Regions from separate parts of the Rossellomorea sp. RS05 genome, predicted to be linked through region 2. Evidence: riboswitches for the same ligand, from Rfam matches in the RefSeq annotation. Region 2 holds a riboswitch; the other holds the start of a gene.
What was found. A riboswitch is a leader RNA that binds a small molecule or an ion and turns the genes downstream of it on or off. The one in region 2 is predicted to bind glycine.

Region 1 (9,845 bases), on a different contig from region 2:
CACATCTTCAGGCATTTTCTCCATGAAGCCTGTCTGTGTGAAGCGTTCACGGATGGCTTTTGTTTCATCATCGGTGCTTCCGATCAGGAACGGGAAGCTTCCCTTTTCTTTGGATAGCTCGATGGACGCACGATAGGCTGTCGTCGCGATGACCTCGAATACTTCATCAACGAGCTTGTTTCCTTCTTCTGAGCCGTATTCTTTCTCACAGTAAATCAGAAGATCGGCAAGTCCCATGACACCTAGACCAACACGACGTTCACCTAGTGCCTGTGTTTTATTCTCATCAAGGAAGTATGGAGTCGCATCGATGACATTGTCCTGCATGCGCACGCCGACTTCGACCGTTTGCTTAAGCTTCTCAAAATCAACGGTTTTCGCGTCTTTATCGGCGAATTCAGCGAGATTGACGGCAGCAAGGTTACATACGGAGTACGGAGCCAAAGGCTGTTCACCGCAAGGGTTGGTTGCAACGACTTTCTGGCCGTATGCTTTTGCATTCGTCATATCATTGGCATTGTCGATGAAGAAGATTCCAGGTTCTGCAGAGTATGTGGCACATACGTTGATCAGATTCCAGAGTTCCTTCGCCTTAATCTTGCGGTAGGTTCTCACTTTATAGCCCATCTGTTCCCATTCGCGAACATCTCCGACGTTATGCCACTCTTCATTATAGAATGTCATCGTGTCGGCATCATAGCTTTCGACATCCGGGAAGCGCAGCTCATACTCTTCGTCATTCTCGACTGCATCCATGAAGTCGCTTGTGAGGCAGACTGAGATGTTGGCGCCGGTGAGGAACTCCGGATTGTGAACGCTGTAGGTCCCACCGGTGTTCAGCTTCTCTTCTGCACCTCTCAGGATCTTCTCATCAAAGCCTCCGTAGCCAGGGATATGTCTGTAGTTCAGGATCCCCTGATACATCGCTTCTTCCTGTTCGGTGAGCGGTGTGAATTTCAATTTATCCTGCGCCGCTTTCTTGATGGTCTCATCTTCCGTATTCTCAAGCAAATAGCGAAGGATGCGTGGATTTTGCATCTTGGAGATGATGAATTCCACGATGTCCGGGTGCCAGTCTGAAAGCATGATCATCTGGGCACCGCGACGTGAACCGCCCTGCTCGACAAGGTGAGTAAGCTTGGCAATATCATCAAGCCACGATACAGACCCTGAAGATTTACCGTTCACGCCTTTCGCTAGCGTATTGCGTGGACGCAGTGTAGAACCATTGGTTCCCACCCCGCCGCCGCGGCTCATGATTTCCATTACCTGTTTCCGGTGTTCGGATATACCTTCACGTGAATCCTGCACAAACGGCATGACGTAGCAGTTGAAGTATGTAACATCCGTTCCTGCTCCTGCCCCGTAAAGGACGCGTCCTGCCGGTACAAAGTGCAGGTTCACCAATTCATGATAGAATTTTTCGAACCAGACTTGCTTCAGTTCAGGAGTTTCTTCCACTTCCGCCAGACCTGTTGCGTTACGCTTGGCAATCTGCTCGTAGAATACTTCAAGGGGCTTTTCGATGACGTCCAGATTACGCAGGACGATTCCCGTTTCCATTTCCTCCGGCTTTTCGATTGCACTCCGGTATTCTTCTTCGATCCAGACGTGGGCCTTTTTGTTCTCAAAATCGATTTCTTTAATATATCCAAGGCCTCGTGCCGGGAACTTCGGATCTTCCTTGATGGTCAGAACAACGAAGTCACCTGCTGAGAGGGTAATTTTTTCGGTATCCTTGAATGAGTATCGGTCGATCATCACCAGGCGGGATACACCTTTATGGGTAGTCTTCATATCCGGGGTGATCTCGTGCACCTGTGGGAACAAACGGATATCTTCATTCAATCTCTCAATGTTTAAACTCATATTTTCTTTCGACGCAACAGTCATATCGACAACTCCTTCTAGCTCTATGTTTCTCTGCGATACATGATGGTTTGATTTCCTTAACTAACGTTATCACAGCGACTTTAGAAAAGCAACAATAAAACACAACATATAGTGGTCAGAATTTTAAGTCCCACACCATATGTTGTGCTGAGGTTCATTTCGCCCTTCATTTGTCAAGTGGACAATCCTTCAAGAACATTAGAAAAAAGGAGATTAACCGGAATAAACCATCGGAAATCGACCCATTTCTATGATTTTCAATGTTGATATTATCCAATACCCGACAAACTTTGAAATAGCGGGCATTTATTCTATTTCCTGCAAAAAATAAAAATTATCTTTTGTAATTCCACTCGTCGGACTCGTAGCGTTCCTTCGCGAGCTTTTCTACATATTGTGTTTCTTCAAGTGAAAGCTCATACGGTTCCAATCCGATTCCGAGACCGTCTTCGAACCCATTCTTGAAGGCGTCCTTGGCCATCTCCATGGTGACCGGTTCCGCACTGATCTCATTCATGGCGACGGCCTTGCTTTTGAATGCGCGCTGCATGCGTTCTTTCACACGATCATTCGGATAGTTGAAGAGGCTGAAGAGCTTGTCTTCGTCCAGGTCAAGGAGGATGGATCCGTGTTGGAGGATGACACCCTTCTGTCGTGTCTGGGCACTGCCTGCCACTTTACGGCCTTCCACCACGAGCTCATACCAGCTTGGCGCATCAAAGCAGACGGCTGAGCGCGGATTCTTCAATCCTTCCCGCTCCTCCGCCGTTTTCGGCACGGCAAAATATGCTTCCAGACCGAGGGCCCGGAACCCTTGCAATATTCCTTCGGAAATGACGCGGTACGCTTCCGTTACCGTCTTTGGCATATCTGGGTGATCTTCGGAGACGATGACGCTGTAGGTAAGTTCGTGCTCATGAAGGACGCCCCTGCCTCCTGTAGGTCTTCTCACAAAGCCCAGATTATGCTTTTTCACATTTTCCATGTTGATCTCTTTCTCTACCTTTTGGAAGTATCCGATTGAGAGGGTCGCCGGGTCCCAGCCATAGAATCGGATCGTGGGAGGGATCTTCCCTTCGCTGTGCCAGTCAAGGAGCGCTTCATCCAATGCCATATTGAAAGAAGGGGAGCAGTGACCGGAATCGATGAATCTCCATATTTCCTTTTCCATTATGCATACCTCATTCTTATGTTCGCAGTATTATGTATCGGTCACAAATGTCAGACCGTTCTAATCCGTTACTTAGTCTATCAAATACCCGATAAAAAACAAAGGGAAACCGATTGGAAAGTGTTTGAACTTTATTTCAAAAATCTTTTGATTATGTTTGCCATCATGAATATAATAGTAGATAGCGCATTTGTAGAAAGGAGCATGAATGGATGGAAGCTTTATATATCCTATTGATTGTAATCGGTGCAATCGCAGCGTATTCACTCATTACATATTTCAATCAAAAAAGAATCATCAACACACTCTCAGAGGAAGAGTTTCGCGCAGGCTACCGTAAAGCCCAGCTGATCGATGTCCGCGAAACCAATGAATATAACAACGGTCATATTCTTGGCGCCAGAAACATTCCACTTTCTCAACTGAAAATGAGACAAAAAGAGATCCGTAAAGACCAGCCCGTCTACCTTTACTGCCAAAGCGGCATGAGAAGCGGCAGGGCGGCTCAAATGCTCCGTCGTCTCGGCTACCGTGACCTCCACCAATTAAAAGGTGGATTCAAAAAGTGGACCGGGAAAATCAAGCACAAAAAATAAAGCCTTCCGGGTGCCCATCAGGGTACCGGAGGCTTTTTTCGTTTAGAAACGAGGCTGGGACAAAAGTGTTTCAGTCATAGTAAAACCCGAATTCATTTGCCAATGAATTCGGGTTTTTAATTTGTTCATAATGTTTATTTCATTGGTCCTAGCGGTTGATTGGCGTCCAAGACGTAGACTCCAACGGGAAGAGTAGCCGAGGAGGCTCACGGGCTACTCGCCGAAAGCATAGTCTTGCACGGAAATCATGAGCGGTATTGAGAACCTACACTAGTAGTATTTGTTTATTTGGTACTTTTTTCGTTTAGTCCAACCTTTTTCTCTTTTCTTGCATTAAACTTCTTTCTGGTATCGAAGGACGGGTTTTCGTGCCGCCAAGGTTTCATCCATGCGTTTCACAACCGTCGTGTGAGGAGCTTCCTGGACGATTTCCGGATTTTCTTCCGCTTCCTTCGCGATCTGGATCATAGCATCGATGAATGAATCAAGGGTTTCCTTCGACTCGGTTTCCGTAGGTTCGATCATCATGCACTCTTCTACATTCAATGGGAAGTAGATGGTAGGTGGATGATAGCCGAAGTCGAGGAGGCGCTTCGCGATATCAAGGGTACGCACCCCTAATTTCTTCTGACGTTTTCCAGAAATCACAAACTCATGCTTGCAATGACGATCATACGGAAGGTCGAAGTGAGGAGCAAGCCTTCTCATCATATAGTTGGCGTTCAGTACGGCATTCTCCGTCACGGCGCGCAGACCATCAGGTCCCATCGTCCTAATATACGTATAGGCACGGACATTGATCCCGAAGTTCCCGTAGTATGGTTTCACTCTTCCGATACTTTCAGGTCGGTCATAATCGAATACAAAGTCTTCTCCCTTTTTAACGAGGATCGGCTTTGGAAGATAAGGAATCAAATCTTCCTTCACTCCGACAGGACCGCTTCCGGGACCTCCTCCCCCATGGGGACCGGTGAACGTTTTATGAAGGTTAAGGTGGACGACATCAAAGCCCATATCTCCCGGTCTTGCTTTTGAGAGGACAGCATTGAGGTTCGCACCGTCGTAATAGAGCTTGCCACCAGCACCGTGGATGATGGAAGCCATCTCCAGGATATTCTCTTCAAAAAGCCCTAGGGTGTTCGGGTTCGTGAGCATCAAGGCAGCCGTATCGTCTCCCACCACTCGCTTCAGATCTTCGAGGTCAACGAGGCCGTCTTCGTTGGACTTGACCGTAACTGTCTCAAAACCTGCAACCGTCGCGCTCGCCGGGTTGGTCCCGTGGGCAGAGTCGGGAACGATGACCTTTGTACGCTGGGTATCGCCATTCGCTTCGTGGAAGGCGCGGATCATCATAAGCCCGGTCCATTCCCCATGAGCTCCTGCAGCGGGCTGGAGGGTCACTTCATCCATCCCGGTGATTTCTTTCAAGTGTTCTTGGAGGTCGTACATGAGACCGAGTGCTCCTTGTACACTTTCAGGCTCCTGAAGCGGATTGATATGGGCAAATCCATTGAGGCGCGCCACATATTCGTTCACCTTCGGATTGTATTTCATCGTACATGACCCTAGCGGATAGAAGCCTGAGTCGACTCCGTGGTTGCGTTTGGAAAGAGCCGTGTAATGACGCATGATATCAAGCTCGGACACTTCAGGAAGATTGGCTTCCTCTGTGCGGATGAATTCTGCCGGAATCAGATCGGATAGATCTGCCGCCGGAACATCCAGTTCAGGAAGGCTGTATCCTACGCGTCCTTCTTTAGTGAGTTCGAAAATAAGAGGCTGATCCTTCTTATGCATGATAATCCCCCAATTCTTTAGCAAATGCATCGATTTCTTCTTTGCTGCGAAGTTCCGTGACGGCAACGAGCATATGGTTGGCGAGCGTTTCGTCCGTAAGACCGAGATCATATCCCCCGATCATCCCTTTTTGGATAAGATGTAGATTGAGATCCCTGACCGGCGCCTTCACTTTGACGACGAATTCATTGAAGGAAGGTCCTTCGAATGCCAATTCGAGTCCAGCAGACTTCATGGCATTTTTTGCATAGTGAGCTTTTTGGATATTCTGGATTGCCATCTCTTTTACCCCTTGCTTCCCGAGTGCCGTCATGGCAACGGAAGCAGCCAGGGCATTCAGTGCCTGGTTCGAACAAATATTGGACGTCGCTTTATCACGGCGGATATGCTGTTCCCTTGCCTGAAGGGTCAGGACGAATCCGCGGACACCGTCTTCATCCACCGTTTGGCCGACAAGGCGGCCCGGTACCTTCCGCATAAGCTTCTTGCTGACGGCGAAATAGCCGCAGTGCGGTCCGCCGAATGCACTCGGAATTCCGAATGGCTGCGCATCCCCGATGACGATATCGGCACCGAATTTGCCCGGTGGTGTGAGTGCGCCGAGTGCAAGGGGGTTGGAAGAGACGACAAACATCGCTTTTGACCCATGGGTGATGGCTTCAATCGCCTGAAGATCCTCGATACGTCCGAAGAAGTTCGGATATTGAACAATCACAGCTGCCACGTCGTCACCGATGAGGTTCTCGATCGCTTCAAGATCTGTCACCCCATCCTTATGGGGAACTTCTACAACGTCGATATACTGACCTTTCGCATAAGAGCGCAGGACATCTTTGGATTCAGGATGAACCGCCGCTGATACGAGTACCTTCTTGCGACGTGTCTGACCGGCTGAAAGCATGGCGGCTTCAGCAAGGGATGTACCACCGTCATACATGGAAGAGTTCGCTACATCCATTCCAGTCAGCTCGCAGATCATCGTCTGAAACTCGAAAATCGCCTGGAGTTCGCCCTGTGAAATCTCCGGTTGGTACGGCGTATAGGCCGTATAAAATTCAGAACGTGATAAAACATGATCCACGATGATCGGCATGTAATGGTCATATACTCCCGCTCCCAGGAAGCTTGCATGACTTCTGAGATCGGCATTTTTAGCTGCCAGAGCACTCAGTTCCTTGACGAGTTCCGTCTCGGATTTCGCTTTTTTAATGTTATAGTCGCCTTTAAAGCGGACTTCTTCCGGAATATCTTCAAAAAGGGCATCGACGCTGTCGACTCCAATGCTGTCCAACATTTCTCTTTGATCCTGATCTGTCATCGGTAAATAACGATGCTTCATGAACGTCAGTCCTCCCTATTTGCCAGTTCTCTTATAGAATGGTGTTTTCACTACAACGGCTTTCAATTGTTTACTCCGGATCTCCACGATCACTTCAGTACCGGGCTCGGCAAATTCCTTCTTGATAAGTGCAAGACCGATATTCTTCTTCAGTGTCGGCGACTGGGTACCGGTTGTGACCTCCCCGATCAGCTCTTCCCCTGAAAATACACTGTATCCATGACGAGGGATGCCGCGGTCGATCATTTCGATCCCGACCAGTTTACGAGGTGCCCCTTCTTCCTTTTGTTTGCGAAGGACTTCCTGGCCGATGAACGGGATGTCTTTATTCACCTTCACCGCAAAACCAATTCCCGCTTCGATGGGCGTGATTGTCTTCGACAACTCCTGTCCATAGAGTGCGAGATTCGCTTCGAATCGCAAAGTGTCTCGGGCACCAAGGCCGCAAGGTACGATTCTTTCCTCTTCACCCGCCTGAAGGATTTCCTTCCACAGAGCCGGGGCGGAATCCGATGCACAATAAATTTCAAACCCGTCTTCCCCTGTGTAACCTGTTCTTGATACGAGCGCTTCGTGACCGTTGATCATGACCTCATCCTGGAACTTGAAGAACCCGATGCTGCCGAGATCTGTATCGGTTAGCTTCTGGAGGATCTTCTCCGCCAGCGGACCCTGAATGGCAAGCTGGGCGATTTCGCCTGAACGATTCGTCAGCTCGACCCCTTCGGTTGCATGATGGATGAGCCATTCGTAATCTTTCTCGATATTGGATGCGTTGACCACAAGGAGATAATCGTGATCTTTCCGTTTATAGACGAGAAGGTCATCGACCGTCCCTCCGTCTTCGTAGCACATGGCGGTGTACTGAGCGCCTCCGTCCTTCAATTTGGACAGATCATTAGTCATCATCCGTTGAAGGTACTCAAGGGCACCCTCCCCTTTCACCGTGATCTCTCCCATATGGGAGACATCGAAAAGACCTGCACGGCTCCTTACGGCTTCATGCTCATCTTTGATCCCCGAGAATTGTACGGGCAAGGCCCATCCTCCAAAATCGATCGTCTTTCCTCCATACTCGCGGTAAAGATCGTGTAAAGGCGTTTGCTTCAGTTCTGACATGGCGATTCCCCCTTTAGTGGTTACACTGCATTCTTTTGCATGAAAAAAGGACAGAGAAGCCCCTTTTCAATAAGTGGGCTTCTCTGTCCTGGCACCTGAAAGTTTACCGATTCATACGGCTTTCCCCTTTGGTGGTCCCCATCCGGGACGCTCTCCAGAGTTGCGTCCGACAAGAGTCTTTTTGCCTGAGAGATTCACATCGTGATGCTTGCTCCTTCGGCGCTGCAGACTGCAGTCTCTCCCCTTGTCATCATTCGCCAATATTCCTTGCAATATTTGGTCATACTAAAGATATAAAAGAAATGCAGCAGATGCTAATGTTCGGATTTAGATCATTTTTGTAAGATTGTAAATCTATTTTCATCCTACCATTAATCAATTGTTCCGGGCAATCAATTTTTGCAGAAAAAAAGGAGTTGTTTTTATATGAATGTAGATATCATATTCGATGAGGGATGGGGAGAAAATCTTGATAGTCTTATCACAAATGACGGGCCATGGGGAAGTTTCGACCTCTACAAACTCGCCGTCGAATTCGAGCACCATCTCGCAATTCCGAACTTTGAGGGGCTGCAGGCACCGAAACATTTGGCAAATGTCACTCCCCTCCCCCATCAGCTCGAAGCTGCGAGGCAGGTGGTGGAGACCATGAACGGAAAAGCGATCCTTGCAGATGAGGTCGGACTCGGGAAAACAATTGAAGCGGGGCTTGTGTTGAAGGAATACATGATCCGTGGACTGGTGAAGAAGGTGCTCATCCTCGTGCCGGCGTCCCTGGTATCTCAGTGGTGCTATGAGTTGAATACGAAATTCTTCATCCCTGCCGTCCCCCAGAGGAAAAGTTACGTCTGGGACCAGTGTGATATCGTTGTTTCTTCCATGGATACGGCCAAAAGAAGCCCTCACCGGGAAAAGGTGTATGAACAGGATTATGATCTCGTCATCATCGATGAGGCTCACAAACTGAAGAATCACAAAACGAAAAACTATGAATTTGTGCAGAACCTGAAGAAAAAATTCTGCCTTCTTCTGACGGCCACTCCCATCCAGAACCGAATCGAGGAAATCTTCCATCTTGTTTCCCTCCTGAAGCCCGGGCACCTTGGAAGCGAATCGGGCTTTACAGAACGGTATAAAAATGGGGATCGGTCACTTGAGGATGACGACCATCTGAAGAACCTGACCAACAAGGTGATGATCAGGAACCGAAGGAATGACACGGGTATCGAATGGACGAAGCGCCATGTAAAAACGGTCCTGATCGACTTCTCACAGGGAGAGAGGGACCTATACGACAGCTTCGATCTTCTGCGCGGCCGCTACGATGACTGGGCCGCATCCAGCTCCTTCTCCCTCCTCACCCTGCAGCGGGAAGCATGCTCCAGCCGAGAAGCGGTGTACTTTACGTTGAAGAATATGCTAGCCAAAAAAGAGGATCCTTCAGAAGGGTTCAAGCAGGTGATCGGAACCCTCATGCAAAAGGTGGAGAATGTCTCAGTCAACTCCAAGGCAAAGAAAGCCCTGGAGCTGATCCAATCCATCGACGACAAGGTGATCATCTTCACGGAATACCGTGCTACCCAGATGTACCTTCAATGGTTCCTGAAGCAGCACGACATCACGTCGGTCCCTTTCAGGGGCGGGTTCAAGCGAGGAAAAAAGGACTGGATGAGACAACTGTTCCAAAATCACGCCCAGGTCCTCATCGCCACGGAAGCCGGCGGGGAAGGGATCAACCTTCAATTCTGTCATCACGTCATCAATTTCGACCTTCCGTGGAATCCCATGAGACTCGAGCAGCGGATTGGACGGGTGCACCGCCTGGGACAGACCGAGGATGTTCATATTTACAATTTCGCCACGAAAGGCACCGTGGAAGAACATATCCTCACCCTGCTTTATGAAAAAATCAACCTGTTCGAGCGGGTGA
Region 2 (9,845 bases):
GAGCTTCCTCGGACTCGGTGTCCAGGCTCCTTTTGCCAGCTGGGGGACAATGGCAAACGATTCACTTGGTGTCATCCTAAGCGGCCAGTGGTGGCGTCTATTCTTCCCAGGCTTGATGATTTCCCTCACCATGTTCGCATTCAATGCGTTTGGCGACGGTCTTCAAGACGCACTGGACCCTAAATCGACTAAATAAGGAGGTGAACAGGATGGAACGTCTACTTGAAGTCAACCATCTGGAAGTCGGTTTTAAAACATACGGAGGCGAGGTCCAGGCAGTACGGGACGTATCCTTCCATGTGAACAAAGGAGAGATCCTCGCCATCGTCGGGGAGAGCGGAAGCGGGAAGAGTGTGACGGTGCAGGCCGTCATGGGGCTCATCCCAACCCCTCCGGGAAGGATCAAGCAAGGGGAAGTGTTGTTTGACGGGAGGGACCTCCTGAAGCTTTCCAAACGGGAGATGCAGAAGGTCAAAGGATCCCGGATCAGCATGGTTTTCCAAGATCCCATGACGTCCCTGAATCCGACGATGAAGGTCGGGAAGCAGATCGAAGAAAGCATCATCACCCATCAGAGCGTCAAACGGGATGAAGCGAAGAAGCGTGCTGTCGAGATGATCAGGAAGGTAGGGATTCCGAACCCTTCCGAACGCTACGAACAGTATCCCCACGAATTCAGTGGCGGGATGAGGCAGCGGATCATGATTGCCATCGCCCTTGCCTGTCATCCTGAAATCCTGATTGCCGATGAACCGACCACGGCCCTTGATGTGACCATCCAGGCCCAGGTTCTCGATCTTATGAAGGGACTGAAGGATGAGATGGGTACGTCGATCATCCTCATCACCCATGATCTCGGTGTCGTGGCCGAAACGGCCGAGCGTGTAGCCGTCATGTACGGTGGGCTGATCGTGGAGACGGCCACCGTCGAAGAGCTGTTCCATCGTCCGAAGCATCCATACACCTGGGGGCTGCTGGAGTCGATCCCTGATATTGAGGCAGCAGAAAAGGAGCGGCTTGTCCCGATTGAAGGTACACCTCCTGACCTATTTTCTCCGCCGAAGGGATGTCCGTTTGCTCCCCGCTGCAAGTACGCCATGGAAGTATGTGTCGAAGAGATGCCGCCTGCCTTTGCCATAGGGGAAGGCCATGAAGCGAAGTGCTGGCTGAACGATCCAAGGACCCCGGCACTCACGGAACTTGTCAGCGCAGGGAGGGAAGAGTGATGACCCACATCATAGAAGTAGACAAGCTGAAGAAGCATTATCCGATTGGAAAGGGAGCCGTCGTCAAATCGGTCGATGATATCTCCATCCAGATCAAGAAAGGTGAAACGTTTGGACTCGTCGGGGAAAGTGGAAGCGGGAAGTCCACCCTCGGGAAGACGATCGTAGGTTTAGAGGGGCCGACGTCAGGAACGATTCATTATAACGGTCGCGATATGACCAAGCTCGATAAGAAAGAGAAGAAGCGGGCTAACCGGGAGATCCAGGTGATCTTTCAGGATCCCCACGCCTCCCTGAACCCCCGCATGAGGGTAGGGGATATCATTGCTGAAGGAATTGATGCTCATCGATTGGCGAGGGGTAAAGCCCGTCAGGAAAGGGTGTATGAGCTCCTTGAAAAGGTCGGCTTGAAGCCGGAGCACGCCAAGCGATACCCTCATGAATTCAGTGGTGGACAACGTCAGCGGATCGGCATTGCCCGCGCCCTGGCGGTGGAACCGAAATTCATCGTCGCCGATGAACCGATTTCCGCCCTCGATGTTTCCATCCAGGCCCAGGTGATCAACCTCTTGGAGGACCTGAAGCAGGAAGAGGAGCTCACCTATCTCTTCATTGCCCATGATCTGGGAATGGTGAAGCATATCAGCGACCGTATCGGAGTCATGTATCTCGGCCGGATGATGGAGCTTGCAGACAGTGATGAACTGTTTCGCAACCCTCTTCACCCGTATACGAAAGCTCTGCTTTCAGCCATCCCCGTTGCGAATCCAACTGCAGCGAAAAGAGAGAAGATTGTCATTGAAGGGGATCCCCCGAGCCCTGTGAACCCGCCGAGCGGCTGCCGGTTCAGGACCCGTTGCCCCCATGCGACGGAGATTTGTGCGAAGCAGGTACCGGAGTGGAAAGAAGTAGAAAAGAACCACTGGACAGCGTGTCATCTATATTAAATGATTGAAGGAGGAACCCCGATGAAAAAATGGACACAGAGTTTGCTTTTGGTCACATCCCTCGCCCTAGTGGCCGCGGGTTGCAGCAGTAAGGAGTCAGGAAGCGGAGCCGATGGAAAGGTGGCACAGGAAATTACGGTCAATGCCATGAGTGAGCCGCCTGATCTTGACCCGGCTCTTGCCACCGATACCACATCCGGATGGGTGATGGACCATGTATTCGAAGGACTGTATACGAAGGACAAAGAAGGAAAACCGGTCCTTGGAACGGCAAGTAAATCAGATGTATCAGAAGATGGGAAAACCTATACCTTCACGATTCGTGACGATGCCAAATGGTCCGACGGCAGCAATGTCACGGCAGAAGATTTCGAATATGCATGGAAACGCGTGCTGAACCCTGATACAGGAAGTTCGTTCGCATTCTACCTTTATTATCTGAAAGGCGCCGAGGATTATAACAAAGGCAAAGGGAAAGTGGAAGATGTAGGCGTAACAGCGAAAGATGAAAATACGCTTGTTGTGGACCTCGAAGCTCCCCTCAGCTACTTCGATGAACTATTGACCATGTGGACGTTTTATCCTGTGAAGAAGGATACCGTCGAAGAAAATAAAAACTGGGCGGCAGGCGCCGACACGTATGTGAGCAACGGACCGTTCAAGCTCACGAACTGGAAGCATGATAGTGAAGTGGTCATTGAGAAGAATAAGGAATACTGGGATAACAAAGTCGTCAATCTTGATAAAGTCACCTACAAGATGGTCAATGACGCTACCACCTACTATCAGATGTTCAAAACGAAAGAATTGGATTTGATCCAGACCCTTCCGTCTGATGTGGTAGCCCAGGAGAAGGACTCCAAGGAATATAGTGAAGTGCCATACTTCGGAACATATATGTACATGTTCAATGTCGACAAGGAACCGTTCACCAATGAAAAAATCCGTCGTGCGTTCACTTTAGCCGTTGACCGCGAGTCCCTCACGAAAAACGTCACGAAAGCCGGTGAAACACCTGCTTATGCCTTTGTACCAGGCGGGGTGGATACAGGCGATGGCGACTTCCGTGAACAGGGCGGAGCCTATTTCGAATCGAATGCCGAAGAAGCGAAAAAGCTCTTGGAAGAAGGTATGAAAGAGGAAGGCTGGAGCGAGCTTCCAGCTGTGACCCTCACGTATAACACATCCGAGAACCACAAGAAGATCGCAGAAGCCGTCCAGTCCATGTACAAGAAGAACCTTGGCGTCGATATCAAGCTTTCCAATCAGGAATGGAAGACCTATCTTGATACGACCCAGCAAAAGAACTTCCAGATGGCCCGAATGGGGTGGATCGGGGTTCTGGTGGATCCGGTCGTCATCCTTGACTACTACCTCGGAGACAGCCCGAACAACCGTACCAACTGGGTCAATGATAAGTACGACAAGCTGATGGCAGACGCCAAGGTGGAGCAGGATACAGCGAAACGCTACGATCTCCTTCATCAGGCAGAAGAAGTACTCATGGAAGACCTGCCGTTCAACCCGATCTATCACTATACGAATAACTATATGACCGCACAGAATTTCAAGGACATCGTGTATCCGGTCAACCGCTATCCGTACTTGAAATGGGCGGAGAAAGTATCGGAATAACAAGGCCAGTTCTCTGTTCCTTAGGTGGATGGAGAGCGAAAGGATAAAAAAGGGGGGATCTTGATGAAATGGAAGATGGGTCTTGCGATGGTCACCGTTTCCGGATGGGTGGCTGCTATCGGGTTGAAGCTTGGATCCAAAGCTGATTTAGCCGACGCTGCATTTCTGATCGGTCTCTGCCTTTTGATCCTGGGTGTCAGCTCGTTGATCATGAAGACAGGGTTCCTGACACCTGTCGTGGCGGGGTTTAAGATCATTGGAGAGCGGATGATCAGGAGGTCGCGATCCATGGAGCGAACGGATGACATGATCAAGAGAGATCATGATTTCCAGGCTTTCAAATCCACTCTTTCCACGCGGATCACCCAGAGTACATTCATCATGGGGGCTTGCTCCATTCTGATTTCGGTTGGAATACTGATCATCTGACCCCTCATCGCGTCTGGGAATAAAAGGTTGTGGTGAAGCAGCAAATGGTATTGTGTAATAACATACCGCTCATGATTTCCGTGCAAGACTACGCTTTCCGCGGGTAGCCCGTGAGCCTCCTCGGCAGGCTGTCTCACATCAGCTACACTTCCCGCAGGAGTCTTCGTCTTGCACTCCAATCAACCGCTAGAAACGATTAAATAGTCATGTTCATGAAACAAAGTAAAAACCCGAATTCATTTGCCTTATCGTAGGCAATTGAATTCGGGTTTTATTATGACTGAAACACGTTTGTCCCAGCCTTTTGATTATGCCGCTCGTCTGAATCTCGCTACATCATCCTTCAGGAGGATAAACAATGCCGGCACGATGAAGACGGCCAAGAATAGGATTTCCACCGCTTCAGAGTGCGTTTCCAGAAGCTCTACAATTCCTTCGGCAAACATTTCTCCGCCAAGGAAGACGAGGATGAGGCCCAGTGCTTTGAAAATCAGTGAAAGGTTAAGCTTGATCGTCGTCTTGAAGATCACATAGGCAACGAGTGCAGCCGCTACGATTCCGATGATGCTACCGAGAGCCACGGTACCGGCGCTTTCTGAGATCTTGGTCATGTTGAATACCATAAGCTCCATGCCTTCGCGGATGACGGACAGGAAGGCCAATAAGAATAAGCCGATTTTGGATGTAGAAGACTTCTCCGTTTGCCCTTTGATTTTGCCTGCTACCTGCTGATTGCGGTGGAGCCAAAGGATGAAGTAGGCAATCAAGCCTGCGGCCACGATCCTCATGACGGCCTCCATGATTTCTTCTGCTTCATGGGAAATGCTTTGTGCAAACGTGAATAGACCCCAGCCCAGGATCAAACTGCCGATGACACCTGTAATGGTACCAAACCCGACAACCTTGGCAAGATGCTTACGGTTCAGTTGTGAGAGCGTTGCCAAAATAATGCCGATGATCAAGGCCGCTTCCAGGCCTTCACGAAATGAAAGAAAAAGCGAATCCAACATATGTATTCCTCCGTATGGTATGAGTGCGTTGCTAAACTTTATAATAATGAGAATGATTATCAGTGTCAATGCTAAAAATAAAAAAAGATTTGGTCGATTTTGAGAGCTCAATCAAGTGACTGACAGCATCTGGAGGAATCAGTTGCGTGGCTTCTGCACAAGGAGGATCTTCCTTTGACAAATCCATTCAACGGGTCTACAATATATAACTATTCAAACATAATACTATCAAGCTACGATCGCTGTGGGTCACACTACAGCAGGAGCAGCTTCTGGAGAGACCGCTATTCAAGCGGCGCCGAAGGGTTCACAATCTCAGGCAAAAGGACAGAAGGGTACCGGGTATGGATTTTCCGAACGAGGGGAGATCTATATTTGATATTCTTTTCGACTCAGAGATTGGATGATTCCAATCTCTTTTTTTATTTTCGTTTCACGTGGAACATGTTGAGGAGGAGTTTGTTTTGGCACAACAAGAGTTAAAGAGGGATCTTTCCAATCGCCATGTACAGCTGATTGCGATCGGGGGTACGATCGGGACCGGGCTGTTCCTTGGGTCCGGTAAGGCGATACAATCGGCGGGTCCTTCCATCATCTTTGCGTATTTACTCGTTGGGATCGCCCTGTTTTTCGTCATGAGGGCACTCGGCGAGCTATTGCTTTCGAAAGCAGGGTATCAATCCATCACCGATATAGCGGAGGACTATCTCGGGTCATGGGCTTCGTTTGTCACGGGCTGGACGTATTGGTTCTGCTGGATCATGACGGCAATGGCCGATGTGATCGCCGTCGGGGTGTATGTGAATTATTGGTTTGACATTCCCCAGTGGATTCCGGCCGTGATCTGTCTGGTCATTCTTCTTGGGTTCAATCTTCTGACGGTCAAGCTGTTCGGTGAACTGGAATTTTGGTTCGCCCTGATCAAGGTCATTACGATCCTTGCCCTCATTGCAGTGGGCGTGGTCCTACTTGTCGTCGGGTTCAATACGGATGCAGGACCGGTGACCGTGACGAACCTGTGGGAGAATGGTGGCTTCTTCCCCAATGGGATGAGTGGTTTCCTTCTCTCCCTTCAGATGGTGATCTTTGCCTATGTAGGTGTGGAACTTATCGGGGTATCGGCGGCGGAAACGTCCAATCCGCAGAAGAATATTCCGTCTGCCATCAATAAGATTCCCCTGAGGATCCTATTCTTTTACGTAGGGGCCATCATCGTCCTGCTGTGTATCAACCCTTGGATGGAGCTGACTGCAGCAGAGAGTCCGTTTGTGAAAACATTCGGTCTGATCGGGGTACCCTGGGCTGCCGGGATCATCAACTTCGTGGTTCTGACATCGGCGGCGTCCGCCTGCAACAGCGGGATGTTCTCTACGAGCCGGATCCTCTTCAATCTTAGTAAAGGAAAACAGGCGCCAGCCAGACTGGGAAGATTAAACCGGAACCATGTTCCCAGTTCTGCCCTATTGGTCTCCACGGTGGTCGTATCGGTCGGTGCGTTGCTCAGCAAGCTCATCCCAGATCAAGCCTTTGGGATCGTCACGACGATCAGTGCCATCTGCTTCATCTGGGTGTGGGGCATCATTCTCGTGTGTCATATTTTGTACCGAAGGAAGCGTCCTGATCTCCATGAGAAGTCGAGCTTCAAAGCACCGTTCACCCCGCTGGTGAATTATCTTGTACTACTGCTGTTCGCCGGCATTCTTGTCATCATGTTTTTCGCAGACGAAACAAGGCCGGCACTTCTCCTGACTCCACTATGGTTTATCATGCTGTTCTTCCTCTACGGTAAACGGTCAAAAAAAGCGTAGAATGATCGAGAGACAATCTGACAAGGTTGTCTCTTTTTTCCTGTTTATTCTTATATAATAATAGTATTAACCTTTGATTATTCAGATAGTTCTTAAAACTATCTGTATGTCTATGTAAGAAAATGCTAATATAACTATATAATCAGATCTGCAGAAGGGGTAGAAAGATGTGGTTGATTTTGTAAGGAAGTACATAGGGGTGCAAGTTTTGTTCATTGCCGTTGCTACGGCATTATCAGGGGAACTGAGGATTTCCCCTTTTGGATGGGAGTTCAGATTTGGATTAGGCAGCATTGTTTTTTTTTGTTGATGATCCTTATGAACCACGTGCCCATGGTGAGGACGGGAATCGTCACCGGGATCATGGTAGCGGTATTCAGGACGCTAACCAGCCATATGTTTATTGCGGACCCAGGAACATTTTTTGACGCCTTGTTGATACATATTCCCGCGATGTTCTATTACATTACCTTTGCTATAGGGTTGAGTTTGATCCCATTGGACTGGATCAAGTCAAAGCTGTTGATCCTCGGTGTGTCGGTGGTCGGGATCGATGTAGCATCGAATGTGGTGGAAATCGGGTTAAGAAAGTGGCTGATGGAGACGACGCCGCTCCTATGGACGGAGTGGTCCATGCTTGTGCTTGTTGCGGTGATACGCGTGTTTTTTGTGATTGGTCTCTACGCCAATATCATTCTTCATCAGCTCAGGGCGCTTCATCAAGAACAGCAGCTCCGGTATGAGAAGATGCTCACAGTGGGATCAAGTTTGTACAGTGAGAGTTTTTATATGAATAAAATGATTGATTCCATAGAAGAATTAACGCTGAATAGCTATCGATTTTACAAGGAGCTGAAAGCGGAAGGGCTAAACCTTTCGAGCGCCAAGGCACTTGAGATGGCGGAAGAAACGCATGAATTGAAGAAGGATGCCCAGCGCATCATGGCCGGTTTGAAGAAGCTGAATGGTGAGACGGAGATCGGTGCTTCAATGGGCATGGTGGAAATCATGGATTTCGTGAAGAAGGCGAATGAGCAATACAGTCGATGGTTGGGGAAAAACATCATCTTTATCTTTGAGAGTAAGGGGCAGGAATATAGGACGAACCGGCATCTTGCTCTGTTGACTGTCCTGAACAACCTTGTGGCAAACGGAGTGGAGGCCATTCCTTCAGAAGGCACGGTGAAAGTAGAAATACTGGATGAAGGGGCACTCACCGTCTTCATCGTAACGGATTCAGGCGGAGGGATCAGAGAGGATGAAATGGATTTCATCTGTGAACCTGGCTTCACAACAAAGTTCAATCAGGAAGGAGTCGCGGCGACAGGCATAGGTCTGTCCCATGTGAAAAATATACTGGAGTCTCTGGATGGTAAGATGGATGTCCGCTCAATAGAAAAAGAAGGAACGACATTCACCTTGAAGATACCGAAGCAGACTTTACTGAACGGGGGAGAATATGCATGATTTCGTATTGTATTGTAGATGATAATGCAGCTAACCGTCGGATGGTGGAATCAATCATTGAACAAGGGGGGTTGGGGAGAATCATCGGGAGTGCGGCAGGTGGAGAGAAGGCTATCGAGCTCATATTGGAAGAACTGCCAGATGTCGTACTGATCGATTTATTGATGCCCGAGCTTGATGGAATCGAAATGATCAGGATCCTGAAAGAAAGAGGCTACCATGGCAAATTCGTCATGATCTCACAGATCAACAATAAAGGGATGGTGGGAGAAGCCTATCAGGAAGGCATTGAGTTTTTCATCCATAAGCCTATTAATTCCGTTGAGGTGGAAGCCGTTCTGAAACGTGTGACGATGCAGATGAATCTGAACAGCTCCATCATCGAAATCCGAAAGTCATTGGCAGGCATCGGGATGCTGCAACAGGTAACCAAGACAGAGAAACCATCCATAAAAGATTCGGTTTCTAAGATCCTGAAGGAGATGGGGATCATGTCTGAGAAAGGAAGCCGTGATTTGCTAATTGCATTGGATATTCTCATGAAGGATGATGATTTGATTGAACTGCCGCCGTTGAGGAGATTGTACGAGATGATTGCGAAGCGGATCAAAGTAACGGAGGACGAAGTGAAAAAAGAAACTAAGGCGGTGGAACAGCGCATTCGCAGGGCGGTGTGTACGGCCTTGAAAAATATGGCCTCCATCGGTCTCACCGATTATACACACCCTACCTTTGAACGCTATGCCCCCCTCTTCTTCGACTTTGAAGATGTGAGACGGAAGATGAGGGAGCTTGAAGAAGGAATGGAAGAAAGTCAGGCAAAGGTCAACGTCAAGAAATTCTTCCAGGTCTTATATCTGGAGGTAGCCGAAGGGCTGGAAAGCGTAAAGAGGTGAGTCCTTTACGTGTGCTTGGCTTCGAACCGCTTGGCAGACAGGGACAAGAGATAATTCACCGTGAAGTACATGAGTGCGACGAGGATGAAGATCGGGATGACGTAATCCTGGTTGCCCCCATTGATGATACGTGCATGGTGCATCAGCTCCGGCAGGGAAATAACGACAGCCAGAGATGTGTCCTTCAACAGGGCGATGAACTGACTGACCGTCGGTGGAACCATGCGCTGCAAAGCTTGGGGCAGCACGATCAGGCGAAGGGTTTGGACATAGTTCAGACCTGATGATCGTGCCGCTTCAATCTGCCCTTTATCAATGGAATTGAGACCGCTCCGTACCAACTCGGAAATCAGGGCGGCTTCGAAGATCGTCAATCCTGCGATGGCAGCGGTGATCGTGTCCAGATCGATGCCCACTTCAGGCAGAG

Region 1: it holds a riboswitch for glycine, as region 2 does, so the genes downstream of both, gcvT (glycine cleavage system aminomethyltransferase GcvT) here and ABJ225_RS17190 (amino acid permease) in region 2, are expected to answer to the same signal.

Annotation. Positions count from the first base shown of each region.
Region 1 covers NZ_JBDKWY010000001.1:1,304,404-1,314,248, forward strand. Annotated here, with positions in the region: gene ABJ225_RS06805 (vitamin B12-dependent ribonucleotide reductase) at 1-1,893, opposite strand, end outside; gene ABJ225_RS06810 (lipoate--protein ligase family protein) at 2,228-3,064, opposite strand; gene ABJ225_RS06815 (rhodanese-like domain-containing protein) at 3,277-3,660, shown strand; gene gcvPB (aminomethyl-transferring glycine dehydrogenase subunit GcvPB) at 3,994-5,457, opposite strand; gene gcvPA (aminomethyl-transferring glycine dehydrogenase subunit GcvPA) at 5,450-6,796, opposite strand; gene gcvT (glycine cleavage system aminomethyltransferase GcvT) at 6,812-7,915, opposite strand; glycine riboswitch at 7,997-8,075, opposite strand; glycine riboswitch at 8,079-8,169, opposite strand; gene ABJ225_RS06835 (DEAD/DEAH box helicase) at 8,342-9,845, shown strand, end outside.
Region 2 covers NZ_JBDKWY010000007.1:181,783-191,627, reverse strand. Annotated here, with positions in the region: gene ABJ225_RS17220 (ABC transporter permease) at 1-196, shown strand, start outside; gene ABJ225_RS17215 (ABC transporter ATP-binding protein) at 210-1,226, shown strand; gene ABJ225_RS17210 (ABC transporter ATP-binding protein) at 1,226-2,173, shown strand; gene ABJ225_RS17205 (peptide ABC transporter substrate-binding protein) at 2,195-3,808, shown strand; gene ABJ225_RS17200 (DUF3899 domain-containing protein) at 3,872-4,237, shown strand; gene ABJ225_RS17195 (FTR1 family iron permease) at 4,546-5,247, opposite strand; glycine riboswitch at 5,510-5,588, shown strand; gene ABJ225_RS17190 (amino acid permease) at 5,712-7,055, shown strand; gene ABJ225_RS17185 (sensor histidine kinase) at 7,365-8,522, shown strand; gene ABJ225_RS17180 (response regulator) at 8,519-9,418, shown strand; gene ABJ225_RS17175 (amino acid ABC transporter permease) at 9,424-9,845, opposite strand, start outside.